Regions from separate parts of the Paenibacillus sp. FSL M7-0802 genome, predicted to be linked through region 1. Evidence: predicted binding sites of a transcription regulator. Region 1 holds the regulator's gene; the other holds the start of a gene.

Region 1 (8,982 bases):
CAATGAAAACTTGTTCCTGCAAACGTTTAAGACCTTCTTTAATCGTACGCGCACGAACCTCTCCAATACCATCCACTTCATCCAGTTCTTCTATCGTTGCTGTCATGACATGCGGAAAACGTCCAAACCGCTCCACCAGATTATGAATAATCACATTCGGCAAACGCGGTATCTTGTTCAGTACCCGATAGCCGCGTGCAGCAATATACTCTTCTGATGTCGCAGCTGAAGAAGGGTAGCCTAGTAAACGTACAATATGATTCACATCCAACAATTCGTCGTCCGTAGAACGTTTGAGTCCCAATATAATTTCACGAATTTTCTCGTCGCTATCGTCTTTGGCATAATCCTTATACAGCAACCATGCTTCTTCCTCAATGTTGCTGACAAGCTCTTCCATCTGCATACTAATCAGACGGCCCTCATTTCCGAGCTCGTTAATAAATCGTTTGATCTCCATTTTGATGCGCAGTACCATTTCGATCCGCTGGATGACATTAACGACCTCCGGCATGGTAACCAGCTCTTCAAATTCAGACGCTGTCAAATTCGTAGAGGCTTGCCCCAACACGGATCTATATTTCTCTAACGTCTGAATAGCCTGATTGGCTTTCGTCAAAATAACCCCGATTTCCTTGAGGGCATACCGTAATGTCCCCTGATACAAGGTAATAATATTACGCCGCTGGGAAATAGACACCACTAGTTTGCCAGTCTGCTTTGCAACTCGTTCTGCTGTCCGGTGCCGAATTCCTGTTTCAATCGACGAAATCGAGGAGTCTGGAATCAGTTGCGTATTGGCATATAAAATTCGTTTTAAATCCTCGCTCAATATGATTGCGCCGTCCATTTTAGCCAACTCATACAAATAGTTCGGCGAAAAATCACAATTAATGGAGAAACCGCCATCCACGACTTCCATAACTTCTGGGCTATAGCCAACGACCAGAAGAGCACCCGTTTTGGCACGCAAAACGTTTTCCAACCCGTCGCGAAAGGGAGTTCCCGGTGCCACAAGCCGCAGCAAATCGTTCATTTTATCCAGTTGGCTCGCTTCTTTCATTCTCAATGCCCCCTAATCTAATGCGGCTGCCAGTGCATCTGCCACCGTTCCTACTCCTATAATTTGAATCCCTTTCGGATGTGTCCAGCCCTTCAAGCTTTTCTCCGGCATGATCACCCGTTTGAAACCTAGTTTCTCCGCTTCCCGTACTCGCTGTTCTGCTCGGGATACCGCACGTACCTCACCTGTCAGTCCCACCTCGCCAAAAATCACATCGTACGGCTTGGTAGGAGCATCCCTAAAGCTGGAAGCAATGCTCACAGCTATAGCCAAATCCACCGCCGGTTCATCCAACTTCACGCCTCCAGCTACGTTGAGATAGGCGTCCTGGTTTTGCAAAAACATGCCCATCCGCTTTTCTAGCACGGCTATGATTAATCCCATTCGATGATGATCGACTCCTGTGCCCATTCGGCGCGGAGATGGAAAATGCGTAGCTGCAATCAATGCTTGCAGTTCAACCAATACAGGTCGGGTTCCTTCCATACTGGCTACAACAGTAGAACCCGCTACCCCCAGTGGTCGTTCAGACAGGAATAGTTCAGAAGGATTTGACACCTCACGCAAACCGCTTTCAGCCATTTCAAAAATACCAATTTCATTTGTAGAACCGAAACGGTTTTTAACTGCACGCAAAAGCCGATACGTATGATGACGCTCTCCTTCAAAATAAAGCACACAATCAACCATATGTTCCAACAAACGTGGACCTGCAATGGCCCCTTCCTTGGTCACATGTCCCACCAATACCGTAGCAATACCTAGCCCCTTGGCAATTCGCATAAAGCGTGAAGTACACTCCCGCACCTGAGCCACACTCCCTGGTGCACTCGTCACCTCAGGCAAATATACGGTCTGTATCGAGTCGATGACCAAAAATTCCGGCTTCAAGCTGTCCACCGCTTCTTCAATCGTCTCCAAATTCGTCTCACATAATACGTATAGGCTGGGGGACAAGGCACCGAGCCGATCTGCACGTAGTTTCGTTTGACGGACAGATTCCTCACCAGACACGTACAGCACCTTTAAACCAGTTAAAGCCAGCTCATTAGATGTTTGCAGCATAAGCGTAGATTTACCGATTCCCGGATCACCGCCCACCAAAACGAGTGAACCCGGCACCACACCTCCACCGAGTACTCGATTCAATTCGCCAATTCCCGTCAAAATTCGTGTTTCTTTGCCACTCTCCACCTCTATAATAGAGAGTGGCTTGTCTTTTGTGCTATGAGTAAGAAGGGAAGACCCCATTCCTTGAGTTTTTACAACGCTTTCCGTTTCTTCGACCATGGAATTCCACGCCTGGCATCCAGGACATTTTCCGTACCATTTGGGCGATTCATAACCACATTCCGTACAGGAAAATTTAGTTTTCACTTTAGCCATACTTTATTCCTTGGCTCCTTATTGACGACGATGATGTCAAATTTATGTTCATACAGCCCAGAAAGAGCTGTAACAATAAAAGTTTACCATTGAAGCTTGGCGGACGTAAAGCAATATCACAAACTTTCCCAAAGCATTTACCCAACCTTTTCACCGTGTTTTATACACAAAAAGGGTGTCTTCGCAATAGCTTTCCAGCCTGCGAGACACCCTTTTCTACTATTTATTTAGTAAACTGCTTAGGACTTGGCAGATACATTATCCTTTTTCGTTACAGTCAATGCGCCATTCTCCTCATCAATGAAGAGAGAGTCACCTTTAGTAATGTTGCCAGTCAACAGTTCCTCGGACAGGCGATCTTCAATATGCTTCTGGATTGCACGACGCAATGGACGCGCACCATACGCTGGATCAAAGCCTTCCTTGGCAAGGAATTTTTTAGCGTTGTCTGTCAACTCGAAGTCCACCTCATACTCATTCAGGCGCTTACGCAGCTCCTCAGACATGAGTGACACAATTTCGGCAATATGTTTTTCTTCGAGAGAATGGAAAACGATAATTTCATCAATCCGGTTCAAGAACTCAGGACGGAAACTTTTCTTCAGTTCATCCATCACTTTGCCCTTCATATTATCGTAATCCGCCCCAGCGTCCACTACAGCTGTAAAACCAAGCGTGGAGTTACGTTTAATCGCCTGTGCACCAACATTAGATGTTAGGATGATGAGTGTGTTACGGAAATCGACGACACGACCTTTGGAATCTGTTAGACGACCATCTTCCAGCACTTGCAGAAGAATATTGAATACTTCTGGGTGTGCTTTTTCAATTTCATCCAGCAACACAACAGAGTATGGCTTACGACGTACCTTCTCAGTCAGTTGACCGCCTTCTTCATATCCAACGTACCCTGGAGGTGCTCCTACCAGACGGGACGTGGAGTGCTTCTCCATATATTCGGACATATCAATACGGATAACCGCATTTTCATCTCCAAACATGGATTCAGCCAAGGCGCGTGCCAATTCTGTTTTACCAACCCCAGTTGGGCCGAGGAAAATAAAGGAACCGATTGGACGCTTCGGATCTTTCAGTCCGGCACGTGCCCGGCGAATCGCCCGGCTTACTGCCTTAACTGCTTCATCCTGTCCAATTACCCGCTCATGCAGCAACTCTTCCATATTCAACAAGCGGTGTGTTTCTTCCTCTTTCAGCTTGCTGACTGGAACACCTGTCCAGATTGCAACGACTTGAGCGATATCCTCTGGTGTAACTTCAGAATCTGTACGACCCTGTTGTTCTTTCCATTGGTTTTTCGTCACGTCTAGCTCTTCACGGATTTTTTGCTCTGTATCACGCAACGCTGCCGCTTTTTCAAACTCCTGACTTTGTACCGCTGAATCCTTTTCCTTACGGATATCTTCCAGACGGTTTTCCAGCTGTTTCAGGTTTGGCGGTACAGTGTAAGAATTCAGCCTTACTTTGGAGCCCGCTTCATCAATAAGGTCAATAGCCTTATCTGGCAGGAAGCGGTCGGTGATATAACGATCTGACAATTTTACGGCCGCTTCAATAGCCTCATCTGTGATCTTTACACGGTGATGCGCTTCGTAACGGTCACGCAGACCATACAAGATTTGAATCGCCTCTTCTGGAGAAGGTTGATCCACTGTAATTGGTTGAAAACGACGTTCCAAGGCAGCATCTTTCTCAATATATTTACGGTATTCATCCAGCGTGGTCGCACCGATGCATTGCAGCTCGCCACGTGCCAGAGCAGGTTTCAGGATGTTGGACGCATCAATTGCGCCTTCCGCTCCACCAGCACCAATCAGCGTATGCAGCTCATCAATGAACAACACGATATTACCCGCTTGACGAATCTCGTCCATAATTTTTTTCAAACGATCCTCGAATTCACCACGATACTTGGTGCCTGCTACCACAGAACCCATATCCAGCGTCATTACGCGCTTGTCGCGCAACGTTTCAGGAATCTCATTCGCTATGATTTTTTGGGCCAATCCTTCGGCAATCGCCGTTTTACCTACCCCAGGCTCACCGATTAGAACCGGATTGTTCTTTGTACGGCGGCTGAGCACCTGAATTACGCGTTCAATTTCCTTGCTACGCCCAATAACAGGGTCCAGGTTGTTTTCCTTCGCAGATGCCGTCAGATCGCGTGCCAGACTGTCCAGAGTTGGCGTGCTGACATTAGCTGGAGCACCGTGATGGCTGGAAACAGCCTCGCTGCTGCCGAGCAATTGAAGCACTTGCTGACGCGCTTTATTCAGACTGATGCCCAGGTTGTTCAGTACACGTGCTGCTACGCCTTCGCCTTCACGAATAAGACCAAGCAAAATATGTTCTGTACCTACATAGGTATGGCCCAGTTTGCGGGCTTCATCCATGGACAGTTCGATGACTTTTTTGGCGCGTGGAGTATAGGCAATGTTCGTCGGTTGCTCTTGACCGCGTCCAATCAGCGTTTCCACTTCATCCTGGATTTTTTCCAGTCCCAGCCCTAAACCGATTAAGGCTTTCGCGGCTATTCCTTCACCTTCACGAATGAGGCCTAGCAAAATGTGCTCTGTGCCAATGTTGTTGTGTCCCAATCGAACAGCTTCTTCCTGAGCCAAAGCAAGCACTTTCTGTGCACGTTCCGTAAATCTTCCAAACATCATATATCCTGCACCTCCACAGTGTGTATTTCAGATCATTCTATATATTAAAGGGTTGTGCCTAATTTTTGCCGGATCAGCTTCGCCCGGTACATATCGCGCTCTTCGGTATTCATTTTATCCCCAAAGCTTTTTTGCAGGAACCCGGGTTGTGTCATCACATTCAGCTCATTCATCGCTGCGGTGGAAGGACGCTCCAAAATCCCTAAATCTACGCCAAGACGTACATCGGATAGCCGCTGTGCAGCCTCCTTGGAATCCAATACTGCTGCATATGACAAAATACCGAATGAACGCATCACCCGATCTGTAATTCGCAGCATAGATTCATTCATTAGCCTTTCTCTGGCAGAACGCTCGTGCTCAATAATTTGTAGCACCACGCCATGTAGATTCTCAATAATCTCCGCTTCGGTTTGTCCCAGTGTAATCTGATTAGATACCTGAAACAAATTTCCGACCGCTTCGCTGCCTTCACCGTAAATGCCACGAACTGTAAGACCTACCTGTGAAACAGCAGACAATATACGATTGATTTGATGAGTCATAACTAATGCAGGCAAATGCATCATCACCGAAGCTCTCATACCTGTGCCGACATTCGTCGGACAACTGGTCAGAAAACCTCTCCGATCATCAAATGCATAATCAACATGCGCTTCAAATGCATCATCAATAATCATAGCGCGTTCCCAAGCTTCCCTAACCTGACATCCCGGATATAAGCACTGGATACGCAGATGATCCTCTTCGTTTATCATAACACTAACCGATTCATCATCGCTAATTAAAACAGCACCGTTACGAGATTCGTTCGCCAAATTTGGACTAATCAAATGCTTCTCAACCAGCACCTGCTTGTCGATCTCATCCAACTCGGATATTTTCAACGTATGAAAAGTACCAAAACCGCCTAAATCATCATACTGAAGGATATCCGTCAAGCGTTGAAGTGCTTCTTCCGACTGCTGATTGGTAGCAAGCATGGGAAAAGGCAGATGCTGCAAGTTACGCGCAATTCTCACCCGGCTGCTAATGACAATCTCCGAATCCGCAGCATCACCACGCATCCAGTCACTTAGCGGCTTCTCCGTAAACCGAATATTGGGCATTACGCATCCCTCCTACTCTTCACAAACTTTACTCTTCAGTCATTTCTTTTTCAAGTTCTCTGATTTGATCCCTAAGCTCAGCAGCTGATTCGAATTCTTCCTGTACAATATGCTGTTGCATCTCTTTTTTCAAATCGTCAATTTGCCGTTTAACCTTCAGTCGGCCTCCAGTGCGAACCGGAACTTTACCAACATGATTCGTACTGCCATGCACACGCTTGAACAGAGGGTCCAGACGACTATCAAAATATTGATAGCACGATGGGCATCCGAAACGTCCCAGCTTACTAAACTGTGCATAGGTCATGCCACAATCCTTGCATTGCAGGTTCTGCGGACCACTGTGGCCTGGAGACTGGCTCTTTGTACTGGAGTCAAAATCCAGCATCCCCGACAACAAGCTATGAATCGAAAAGCCGTTAGGTGTTCCAGGGATCATCTCCCCTTTTTCCTTGGCACACGTCTCACAAATATGAAACTCTGTCTTTTCGCCATTCACAATTTTGGTGAAATGCAAAGTTGCCGGCCGCATATTACATTCTTGGCACAGCATAAAAGCACCTCCTTCAATGTCAGGATTTATACCAATCCCTACATCCAAACGTTAGTCTCTTTCCACACACTATTTGGTCGCCAGCAACGAAATCAGCATAGCCTTAAGCAATCTTGCTCGCAGTTGATCACGATAGGGAAGCTTCAGTAATAATGTATCCCTTGATAAAGCAGCCTTCATTAAATTAGCTTCCCTTTTGCTTAAAAAATGGGCTTCCTCTAACTGATAAATCAGACCTTCTGCTGCCGATTGGCTTATTTCCTCCCCGATGCTCTGATGAAGATGTGTATGGATGGCATGCTGTGCAGGCAGCTGAATTCGCTGAATACGAATGTAGCCCCCGCCACCGCGTTTACTTTCCACCACATAGCCTTTTTCCAGCGTAAACCGGGTGCTAATTACATAATTAATTTGCGACGGCACGCAGGAAAAGCGGTCAGCCAGATCATTGCGCTGAATCTCCACTAAACCTTGGGGACTTTCCAGCAATATACTCTTCAAATATTGTTCAATAATATCGGAAACATTGCGCATTTCATCATCCTCCACTAACGGAAACGCAAGTATTCAAGTACATTTCACGCTCCACAGAGTCCGCCGTATATTGAACTTAACCAAACGGTAAAGTCACGAATCTAAGCTGTATTCAGGCTATTGCCTGATCTACATCCATTGGAATTGTACCGTTTTGTCTCTAGTGTGGCCTTTATTTGCGATTAATCATACACTTCTCTTATGTTCATAAGAGTCAGCTCCTAACTATACGCAAATCATTTCGATCCTCATTTACTTCTTTGCTATCAAAATTACCTTATAAGCTAATTCATCAGCATAGTACTTCTACAGAATCACACTAGGCTTAATTGACTTTGACTTTCTTTGACTATATTCATATTATAGCACATTATTCATTTTTGCCAAGGGGTCAATACCATTTTTCGCAATCTAATTATGTTTTATACAATACCATAAAAAAAACTCTTCCCATTACAGAAAGAGTTTTGAAAATTATGATAACCACACAAGTCATGTTCCCTGAAAGATGGAGCCTAAGAAGAACTAAATGGCCTTTATCAGAAAAAATCCAATAAGAACGTTTGTTTTACTGGTATTACACGTTTAAGCGCAGACACAGACTCACTGCTGCCTTCAATACGCTCCCACTTATACAGATCATCAGCCTGCTGGTAGCCAAGCATCAGAGTCGTCAGTGACTGAATCCCAAGTTTCAAGTCAGCTACTATGGCGTTTTCAGATGAAATACTTTTATCCACTCTCTCCAAATGGCCTTGTCCTTTCGTCGTAATCGTTAATCTCCATAATCCATCATTCCATGGAGCATACCGATCTGTCAGACTTAAGGTTAAACTTGTTTCCTCTCCAATCTGCTCAAAAGGGTATCTCTTTACAAAAGCAGCTGCATCCACAATACGACCCATAAAATAAGGCACCGTTTCCTGTTGAATTCGTGGATCATCGAGTAAAAATGGCAGATTGTCATCTGCTGGAACGTAATTAAATTTACCTTGGGCTATCATTGAGTCATGATTTGCAAAATAAGTCCATAAAGCCCGACGAGCCGTCTCATTTTCATATATCAACTCATCACAATTCAACTGTTTATCTTCAATTTTGTATAGTGCATATCCCTGAGGATCGCCTGTTTCAGAGTAATATACCGCAGTTCGATAGTTCTCATTTAAAATCCGCTCTTGCCACCATTCCTTATCTCGTACCAGCGTGCCATTATAACGAGATGCATACGCTTGATACACTTGGTCCAGTTCTAAAATATCTTTGACATCGCGTTTGACTGTACCCTCTGTTTTAAGTTTTACAGGGAATTTATCAATGGGAATGACGTACTTTTTGTATTCAATATACGTTTCCCAACCAAATTTACGATAGAAGGCAAAGGAGAATGGATGCAGAAAAGAAAGGCTTTGTCCCGCAGACTTCATTTCTTCAAGCGCATGCGTCAACAAGCGTGATACCATGCCTCCGCGACGCTTTTCTGGCCAAGTTGCCACACCAGCAATGCCTCCCATATCAAAAACCTGACCGTTTATGTATACCTGTAGCGGTAACAAAGTCAGTTTAGCATTCAAGTCATGTCCGTCGAATATTCCCCATGTTTGCTCCGGTTTGAATTTCTTCTTGGATTTTTCCAAATCTTCCTGGGACATT
Region 2 (8,982 bases), 950 kb from region 1:
TTCGTTAGATTTGAAGTTAGGAGCAAAACCACCTTCATCACCAACAGCTGTGTTCAAACCTTTGGAGTTCAGTACGGATTTCAGGTTGTGGAAGATTTCTGCGCCTACACGCAGAGCTTCTTTGAATGTAGGAGCGCCTACAGGCAGAACCATGAACTCTTGTACGTCAACGTTATTGTCGGCATGAGCGCCACCGTTAACGATGTTCATCATTGGCACTGGCAATTGTTTAGCATTGAATCCGCCCAGGTAAGTGTACAGTGGCAAGCCCAGAGCTTCAGCAGCAGCGCGAGCTACAGCCATGGATACAGCCAGAATTGCGTTTGCACCCAATTTACCTTTGTTATGTGTACCATCCAATTTGATCATCAGCGTGTCGATTTCTACTTGGTTCACAGCATCCAAGCCGATTACTTCAGGAGCAATAATTTCGTTCACGTTTTTAACAGCTTGCAGAACGCCTTTACCCAGGTAACGGGATTTATCGTTATCACGAAGCTCTACAGCTTCGTGAGCGCCTGTGGAGGCACCGGAAGGAACGATAGCACTACCGATAGCACCGGATTCCAGATATACTTCAACTTCAACCGTTGGGTTACCACGGGAGTCGAGGACTTCGCGAGCGTACACGTCAGAAATAATAGTCATTTGTACTTAATCTCCTTTGTGAATCATGATTTATTGGTCAAGCCTATACTTATTAAATCAAGCTTACTTGCGGGATGCAATCATAGATTTTCCTGTCATTTCCGCAGGTTGCGGAAGTTGCATCAAATCCAGAAGCGTTGGAGCTACGTCAGCCAGTATTCCATGCTCACGCAAAACGATATTTTCGTCAGTCAAAATGAACGGAACCGGATTAGTTGTGTGAGCTGTGAACGGACGTCCCTGCTCATCAATTTCCATATCCGCGTTACCATGGTCAGCAATGATAATAACCACGCCGCCTTTGGCTTTAACCGCATCTACAACACGTCCAACACATTCATCCGTCGTCTCTACCGCCTTAATCGTTGGCTCCAGCATACCGGAGTGTCCAACCATATCCGGATTGGCAAAGTTCAGGATAATCGCATCATGCTTGTCGGCTTCGATTTCCTTAACAGCAGCATCCGCTACTTCATACGCACTCATTTCCGGCTGCAAGTCATATGTAGCCACTTTAGGCGAGTTGATCAAAATACGAGTTTCGCCAGGAAGCTCCACATCACGTCCGCCACTGAAAAAGAAAGTAACGTGCGGATATTTTTCAGTCTCAGCAATACGCAATTGCTTTTTGTTGTTTTGAACCAACACTTCACCAAACGTGTTATCCAGGTTTTTCGGTTCGTAAGCTACAAAGCCTTCAACCGTTTCGCTGAACAACGTCAGGCAAACAAAGTGCAAATCTTTAGGCAATTTCGGGCCACGGTCAAAACCACGGAAGTCCGCGTTTGTAAATACCTGAGACAGTTGAATCGCACGGTCAGGACGGAAATTGAGGAAGATAACAGAGTCATTGCTTTCGACCAGCCCTACAGGACTTCCGTCAGCCTTCACAATAACCGTTGGCTCCACAAATTCGTCGAACACTGATTTTTCATACGATTCTTTCAATGCTTCCATTGGATCTGTGTATTGAGGGCCTTCTCCGTATACGATTGCACGGTAAGATTTCTCCACACGTTCCCAACGTTTGTCGCGGTCCATAGCATAATAGCGTCCTTGTACAGTCGCAATTTTGCCTACGCCCACTTCTTGAATTTTGGCGATCAGTTGCTGCATGAAGCCTACGCCGCTGTCAGGCATAACGTCGCGTCCATCCATGAAAGCATGAATGTACACTTCAGTTAAGCCTTCTTTTTTCGCCAAGTCCAGCATAGCGAACAGATGGCTGATATGGCTATGCACGCCGCCGTCAGACAACAGTCCGTACAGGTGAAGTTTCGTGTTGTTCTTCTTAGCATGTTGCACTGCTTTAACCAGTGTTTCATTGTCGTAGAACTCGCCGTCACGAATGGACTTCGAAATACGAGTCAAGTCTTGATATACAATTCGGCCTGCGCCGATGTTCAAGTGACCTACTTCGGAGTTACCCATTTGTCCTTCAGGCAGACCCACTGCTTCGCCAGAAGCCGTCAGCGTTGTATGAGGATACTGTTGTAAATACCGGTCGTAATTCGGTTTGTTGGCCTGCGCAACCGCATTACCTTCTACGTTGTCACGCAATCCGAACCCGTCCATAATAATTAAAGCTACCGGTTTTGGTGCTGTCATCTTACTTCGCCCCCTCAACAAGCGCGATGTACGACGCCGGTTGAAGACTGGCACCGCCCACAAGCGCGCCGTCGATATCGCTTTGACCCAGGTACTCAGTAACATTTTCAGGTTTTACACTGCCACCATACTGAATACGTACAGCATTTGCTGTATTTTCATCATACAGCTCTTTAATCAGACTACGGATATAGGAAATCACTTCATTCGCATCCTGCGAAGTGGAGGATTTGCCTGTTCCGATGGCCCAGATTGGCTCATAAGCAACAACTACTTGTGCAGCCTGATCCTTAGCCAAACCAGCAAAAGCTGCTACAGTTTGCACTTTTACAACCTCTTTGGTTTGTCCAGCTTCACGATCTTCCAGCTTTTCGCCTACACATACGATTGGAGTCAGGTCATGACGGAATGCCGCATGAACCTTTTTGTTCACCGTTTCGTCTGTTTCATTAAAATATTCACGACGCTCGGAGTGTCCGATCACAACGTAGTCTACGCCCAGATCTTTCAGCATTCCACCGCTAATTTCACCTGTAAATGCACCATCTTCTGCAAAATGCAGGTTTTGTGCGCCAATTTTAATAGACGTGCCTTTTACTGCTTCAACCAGAGCAGGAAGATTCGTAAATGGTGCGCAAATCACGCTTTCCACTCCTGCAACCTCTGCTTTGCCTTTGATCTCTTCGATGAAAGTTTTAGCTTCTGGTACGGTTTTAAACATCTTCCAGTTACCCGCGATAATCGGTGTTCTCAATGGTTTCAACTCCTAACTATTAGGTGCCCTAAAGCTTTATTCACGCATATTGCGTTTGATTATTTATCGTTCAGTGCAACGACACCCGGAAGTGCTTTGCCTTCCATAAATTCCAGAGATGCGCCGCCGCCAGTGGAGATATGATCCATTTTGTCAGCTAAGTGGAATTTTTCAGCCGCAGCCGCTGAATCACCGCCACCAATGATGGTGTATGCTTCAGTTGTTGCGCAAGCTTCCGCTACTTCACGAGTACCACCAGCGAAAGGTTCGATTTCAAATACACCCATTGGTCCATTCCAAACAACCAATTTGGAGTTTTTGATCACATCTGCATAGATTTTACGTGTTTTCGGTCCGATATCCACGCCTTCCCAATCTGAAGGAATGCCGTCGATATCCACAATGTTTGTGTTCGCCGTAGCGCTGAAATCGTCAGATACAACAATATCAACCGGAAGGTAGAAGTTTTTGCCGAGCTTCTTCGCTTTTTCGATAAATCCAAGAGCTACGTCCAGTTTGGATTCATCCAGTAGGGATTGACCCACTTCATGACCTTGAGCTTTGAAGAATGTATAAGCCAAACCACCGCCAATGATTACGTTATCTGCAATGTTCAGCAGGTTGTCAATCACGTCGATTTTGTCTTTTACCTTGGAACCGCCGATAATGGCTGTAAAAGGACGATCTGGGTTTGAAAGAGCTTTACCGATTACAGACAATTCTTTCTCCATCAGCAAGCCGGAAACAGCCGGAAGAAGATGCGCGATACCTTCTGTGGAAGCATGAGCACGGTGTGCTGCACCAAATGCGTCATTCACGAAAACGTCGGCCAATTCAGCAAATTGCTTCGCCAATTCAGGATCATTCTTTTCTTCCCCTGCATAGAAACGTACATTTTCAAGCAACAGCACGTCGCCGTTTTGCAGTTCAGCCACTTTCGCTTTAACAGCTTCGCCTACCGATTCGTCCACTTTAACTACTGGTTTTTTCAGCAGCTCAGACAAACGTACGCCAACAGGAGTCAGACGCATGGATTCAACAACCTGACCTTTTGGACGTCCAAAGTGACTCGCCAAAATAACTTTTGCACCTTTTTCAATCAGGTAGTTAATGGTTGGCAAGGTTTCACGAATACGCTTGTCATCCGTAATTTTACCGTCCTCAACCGGAACGTTAAAATCTACACGAACAAACACCCGTTTTCCATTCAGTTCTATATCACGTACGCTCTTTTTGTTCATCTCCATATTCCTCCGCACCCTTATAATTTTACGAATCAGGAATTCAAGGCACATTTGATATATAAAGAGCGGAAACAATAACCTGTTTCCGCTCTATGATGTTGCTCAATAAGACTGTTCTTATTTAGCCAGTTTTGCGAAGTATTCCAACGTGCGGATCAATTGTGCAGTGTAAGACATTTCATTGTCATACCAAGCTACAGTTTTCACCAGTTGTTTGTCGCCAACAGTCAGAACTTTAGTTTGAGTTGCATCAAACAAAGAACCGAAAGTAAGACCTTTGATGTCGGAAGAAACGATTTGATCTTCAGTGTATCCATAAGTTTCAGGATCGGAAGCTTCTTTCATCGCAGCGTTGATTTCTTCAGCAGTTACGTTTTTCTCCAGAACTGTTACCAGCTCAGTCAGGGAACCTGTAGGTACTGGAACACGTTGAGCCGCGCCATCCAATTTACCTTTCAACTCAGGGATAACCAAACCGATTGCTTTAGCAGCACCAGTTGTGTTAGGAATGATGTTTTCAGCTGCTGCACGAGCACGACGGAAGTCTCCTTTAGCATGTGGAGCATCCAAAGTGTTTTGGTCGCCAGTGTAAGCATGAATTGTAGTCATCAAGCCTTCAACGATACCAAATTTATCTTGCAGTGTTTTAGCCATAGGAGCCAGGCAGTTTGTTGTGCAAGAAGCACCGGAGATTACAGTTTCAGTTCCGTCCAGAATTTCATGGTTTACGTTGTAAACGACAGTTTTCATGTCGCCAGTAGCTGGAGCGGAGATAACAACTTTTTTAGCGCCGCCTTTCAAATGTTTCTCAGCAGCTTCTTTAGTTGTGAAGAAACCTGTACATTCCAGAACGATGTCTACACCCAGGTCTCCCCAAGGCAGTTCTTCAGGGTTGCGGTTAGCCAAAACTTTAACTTCTTTACCGTTTACTTTGAAGAAGCCGTCATGTACTTCTACTTGTCCTTGGAAATTACCTTGTGTTGTATCATATTTCAACAAATGTGCCAACATTTTGGAATCTGTCAAGTCATTGATTGCTACTACTTCAATACCTTCCACGTTTTGAATCCGGCGGAAAGCAAGGCGTCCAATACGTCCGAAACCGTTAATACCAACTTTAACTGTCATGAGTGAGTTCCTCCCAAAGTTCGTTTAGTTTAGTTTTATATATTCAAGACAGACCCGAAAGCCCGTCAAGACAACATTATTCATAAATCCTATATTAATCATTTAAATAACGACTTACAATCTCAACAGCAGCGCCTTCGTCGGTGACTAGAATGTCCTCTTGCCCGAAACGCAGTACCGCATGAATAGCGGCCGCCTTGTTTTTGCCTCCAGCTACACCTAGAACCGTATCGGTACGCCTAATGTCCTCCAATCGGAGTCCAAGCGTCAGCATTCTGTGAACAACGACGCCATCTTCGTTAAAGTAATAACCAAACGATTCGGCTACCGCTCCTTCACTGCTGATCTGGGCAAAGGTTTCGGGATCAAGTTTACGTCTATGTGCCATCGCTATGGCGTTGCCTATCCCGTGAATGATGATACGACTCTCGCGAATCAGGTTCAATATATCCTGAATGTTCGTATCTTCAAGCAAGGAGTTGTAAGCATGATTGCTGAGCAAATCCGGTACATGGAGCAGACGGTATTGAGCGCCTACCTTGCGAGCCATTGTGGAAGCAATTGTGTTGGCCTGCATTTCCATGCTTTCTCCCAAACCCCCGCGTGCCGGTACAAACCACCCACCCTTAAGTGGGCCATTAGAAGGTAGTGCCAGTTGTTCCGCCACGTCGGCAATTGTCGTGCCACCTGTTACAGCGACCACATCCTCGTCGTCCATAACACTCAGCAACGCTTTTGCTCCAGCGCGCCCCAGCTCCTGCTTTGTTAACGGAGAAGCATCCGAATCCCCTGGAACGACAACCACCTTCCTCAAACCATAGGCTTGACGAATCTGGTCCTCCAATTGGGACAGGCCGAACAAGTTGTTCGCAATCGGCTCCAGCTGTTCCAGCAGATCCAGTCCTGCTTTGCTCACCTTCATGCCTACACTCTCAATCTCAATTAGCCCCTGAGCTTTAAGAAGATCGGTTTCGGCGCGCAACACGCGCTCAGTCATGTTCAGTGAAGCTGCCAGTGTTCTGCGTCCAACAACATCGGACAGCATAATCTGATGCAGGATCGTGTACCTTTTTTTCAAAACATCCATGAGGTCGGGCAGAAGCTGCTTCTGTATTTCTAATATCTTTCGCATGCTTTCCACTCCCGCACACTTCTAAGTTCTGTCTCTAATGCTCTATCTCTAACTGGTCTCAAAACGTCCCGGGATAACTTTTTAAGTCCCACGTATATCTTAACCAATATTTGCTCCATATGCAAGTCTATCTGAACCTATATTTCTCAACCATTTATCTGAATATGCGCATTTAATAAAAGCTTGCAATTCACTGCTGTATATCATATAATCATCTTTGTTTCCAATTAGCTGTTTAATTAGTTAGTTGTTTGCATTGAATCAACTATGCGCCCGTGGTCCAACGGATATGACGTAGGCCTCCGGAGCCTGAGATCGAGGTTCGATTCCTCGCGGGCGCGCCATTTTAAATGAACGCTTAGATGCTTCTATATAATGTTTTAACCAATAAGAGCGCTGAGGGCTCTTTTTTTTAATCATTAGTTTGACTTTCTTTGACTTTTTGTTTGAAATTGTTTATCATGTGGTTATTACGGTAACAGTTTATAAATAAGGGACGTGTAATCGGCATGTCCACCAAATCCACTAACGATATTTAAGGGAGGTTTTTTGACGTGAGCTATGTTCCTATGGTAGTAGAACAAAGTAACCGCGGCGAACGCGCCTATGACATTTATTCCAGACTGTTAAAGGATCGCATTATTTTGTTAGGCTCGGACGTCAATGACGTTGTAGCCAACTCTATAATTGCGCAAATGCTGTTTTTGGCTGCCGAAGATCCTGAAAAAGATATTCACTTGTATATTAACAGCCCTGGCGGTTCCATTACAGCTGGTATGGCCATTTTCGATACGATGCAATACATTAAACCTGACGTATCTACGATTTGCGTAGGTATGGCGGCTTCCATGGGCGCGTTTTTGCTGAATGCAGGCGCCAAAGGTAAACGTTTCGCTTTGCCAAACAGTGAAATTATGATTCACCAACCCCTGGGTGGTGCACAAGGTCAGGCAACGGATATCGAAATCCGCGCACGCCGCATTCTGAAAATGCGTGATAAACTGAACCGCATTCTCGCAGATCGCACAGGCCAACCACTGGAGCGCATTGAAAAAGATACAGACCGTGACTACTTCATGTCTGCTGATGATGCCAAGGAATACGGTATTATTGATAAAGTGCTAACTAGCTCCTCTCCAGAAGGTGTATAAGAGAAGAAATTTACCTCTTTCGATAACTGGTAAATGAAAAAGCTGCTCCGGATGTCCTTATCCGGTAGGCAGCTTTTTTGCTTTATTGTTTTTTAGGTTATAGACAATTGGACTTATTTATTTCTACTATTCATTCTGTCCCGCAAAAGGCTTTCCACCTTGAGGCAGCAGTTGACCGAACGAGTAGGTGAACTCAGGAATTCCATACGCGTATGGCGCATAATCATACAAATCAAACACGATTGTTACTCCACTGTTAGTCACATAAAAATTCTGATCTGCCGCCAGCTCTTTAAATTTGCCGAATCCTTCGCCAGCCTGAAGTGCATCGATTTTTTTCTTCAAATCAGCATTGAGGAACTTTTTGTAGTTCGGATTTGCCTTCAATACGTCAGACAATTGCAGCAGTTTACCATCAGCGAGCGAGAACGTATATCCTTTACGTGCCGTCATGCCATGCGCGCCACCCGTATACGAGTAGTCCTGCATAATCACACTCAGAATACCATCTTTGTTATAGGCAATCACAAAATCATTTCCGAACTCATACGGTCTTTCTGTTGTAGCCTCTCCCTCAGCCATCATCTTTTTGCCTGCTGCCAATATACCTTCTGCATGCTTTTTAAGCACATTGTTAATGGCCTGTTGAGCCTCAGGATTCAGCTGGCTACCACTGATTTGCGGGTACTTAATCTTGTAGGACACCTTCGCACTACTCGAAGCTGGAAGTGTTTGAGACGCAATTGTAATCGGATTTAGCTGGCTTTTACTCAGCGTTACTGTTTTCAGAGCTGCATTCCATTGAGCATCTATGCCCAGATAGTCTTTCAGCAAACTCATAGGAATGTATAGCTTCCCAGCGATCTGTTTGGCATCCATACTACGTGTATTGATTCCATTGACGTTGACGTAGGCATCCGAGGAAGAAGCCATAATGTAAAGTTTATTGTACCCGCTACCTACGGTATATGTCGCTGTTTTCGCATCATAGCTTACTGGAATCCCCAAGCTGTCGCGCAGTGCGGCCACCGGAATCATTGTACTCCCGTTCACTTGGACACCTTTAGCGGGCAACGTTTTACCATTCCATTGGATGGTGATTCCTGGTTGCTGTGTTGTCGCTTGCTGCTGTTTCGTCGATGCTGCCTGGATATAGGAAACGGGAACAGCTGTGACTCCTGCGAAAATCCCTGCCGCCAGCAGTGCTGAACCCCATTTTTTTGCATGCTTACTCATATTAAATATTCCTCCTGTTAATGATCTGTATTGTCTATGTGTGATAACTACTTTTCTTATTATATCTATACCCTATTGTAT

Evidence for each region. Region 1 encodes CtsR, which represses protease genes until heat stress. Its sites were predicted from a motif close to ATGGTCAATAAAGGTCAAACA; they were not measured.
Region 2: a site for CtsR is predicted at 6,936-6,956, ahead of clpP (ATP-dependent Clp endopeptidase proteolytic subunit ClpP). Genes of this name have one in related genera too.

Annotation. Positions count from the first base shown of each region.
Region 1 is NZ_JBBOSD010000001.1:3,524,219-3,533,200, reverse strand. It holds gene disA (DNA integrity scanning diadenylate cyclase DisA) at 1-1,063, opposite strand, end outside; gene radA (DNA repair protein RadA) at 1,076-2,449, opposite strand; gene clpC (ATP-dependent protease ATP-binding subunit ClpC) at 2,689-5,133, opposite strand; gene MHB54_RS16220 (protein arginine kinase) at 5,178-6,242, opposite strand; gene MHB54_RS16215 (UvrB/UvrC motif-containing protein) at 6,271-6,795, opposite strand; gene MHB54_RS16210 (CtsR family transcriptional regulator) at 6,865-7,329, opposite strand; gene MHB54_RS16205 (GNAT family N-acetyltransferase) at 7,869-8,982, opposite strand, start outside.
Region 2 is NZ_JBBOSD010000001.1:2,577,547-2,586,528, forward strand. It holds gene eno (phosphopyruvate hydratase) at 1-648, opposite strand, end outside; gene gpmI (2,3-bisphosphoglycerate-independent phosphoglycerate mutase) at 712-2,256, opposite strand; gene tpiA (triose-phosphate isomerase) at 2,258-3,010, opposite strand; gene MHB54_RS12025 (phosphoglycerate kinase) at 3,070-4,251, opposite strand; gene gap (type I glyceraldehyde-3-phosphate dehydrogenase) at 4,372-5,382, opposite strand; gene MHB54_RS12035 (sugar-binding transcriptional regulator) at 5,477-6,514, opposite strand; tRNA gene MHB54_RS12040 (tRNA-Arg) at 6,784-6,858, shown strand; gene clpP (ATP-dependent Clp endopeptidase proteolytic subunit ClpP) at 7,069-7,665, shown strand; gene MHB54_RS12050 (PdaC/SigV domain-containing protein) at 7,792-8,901, opposite strand.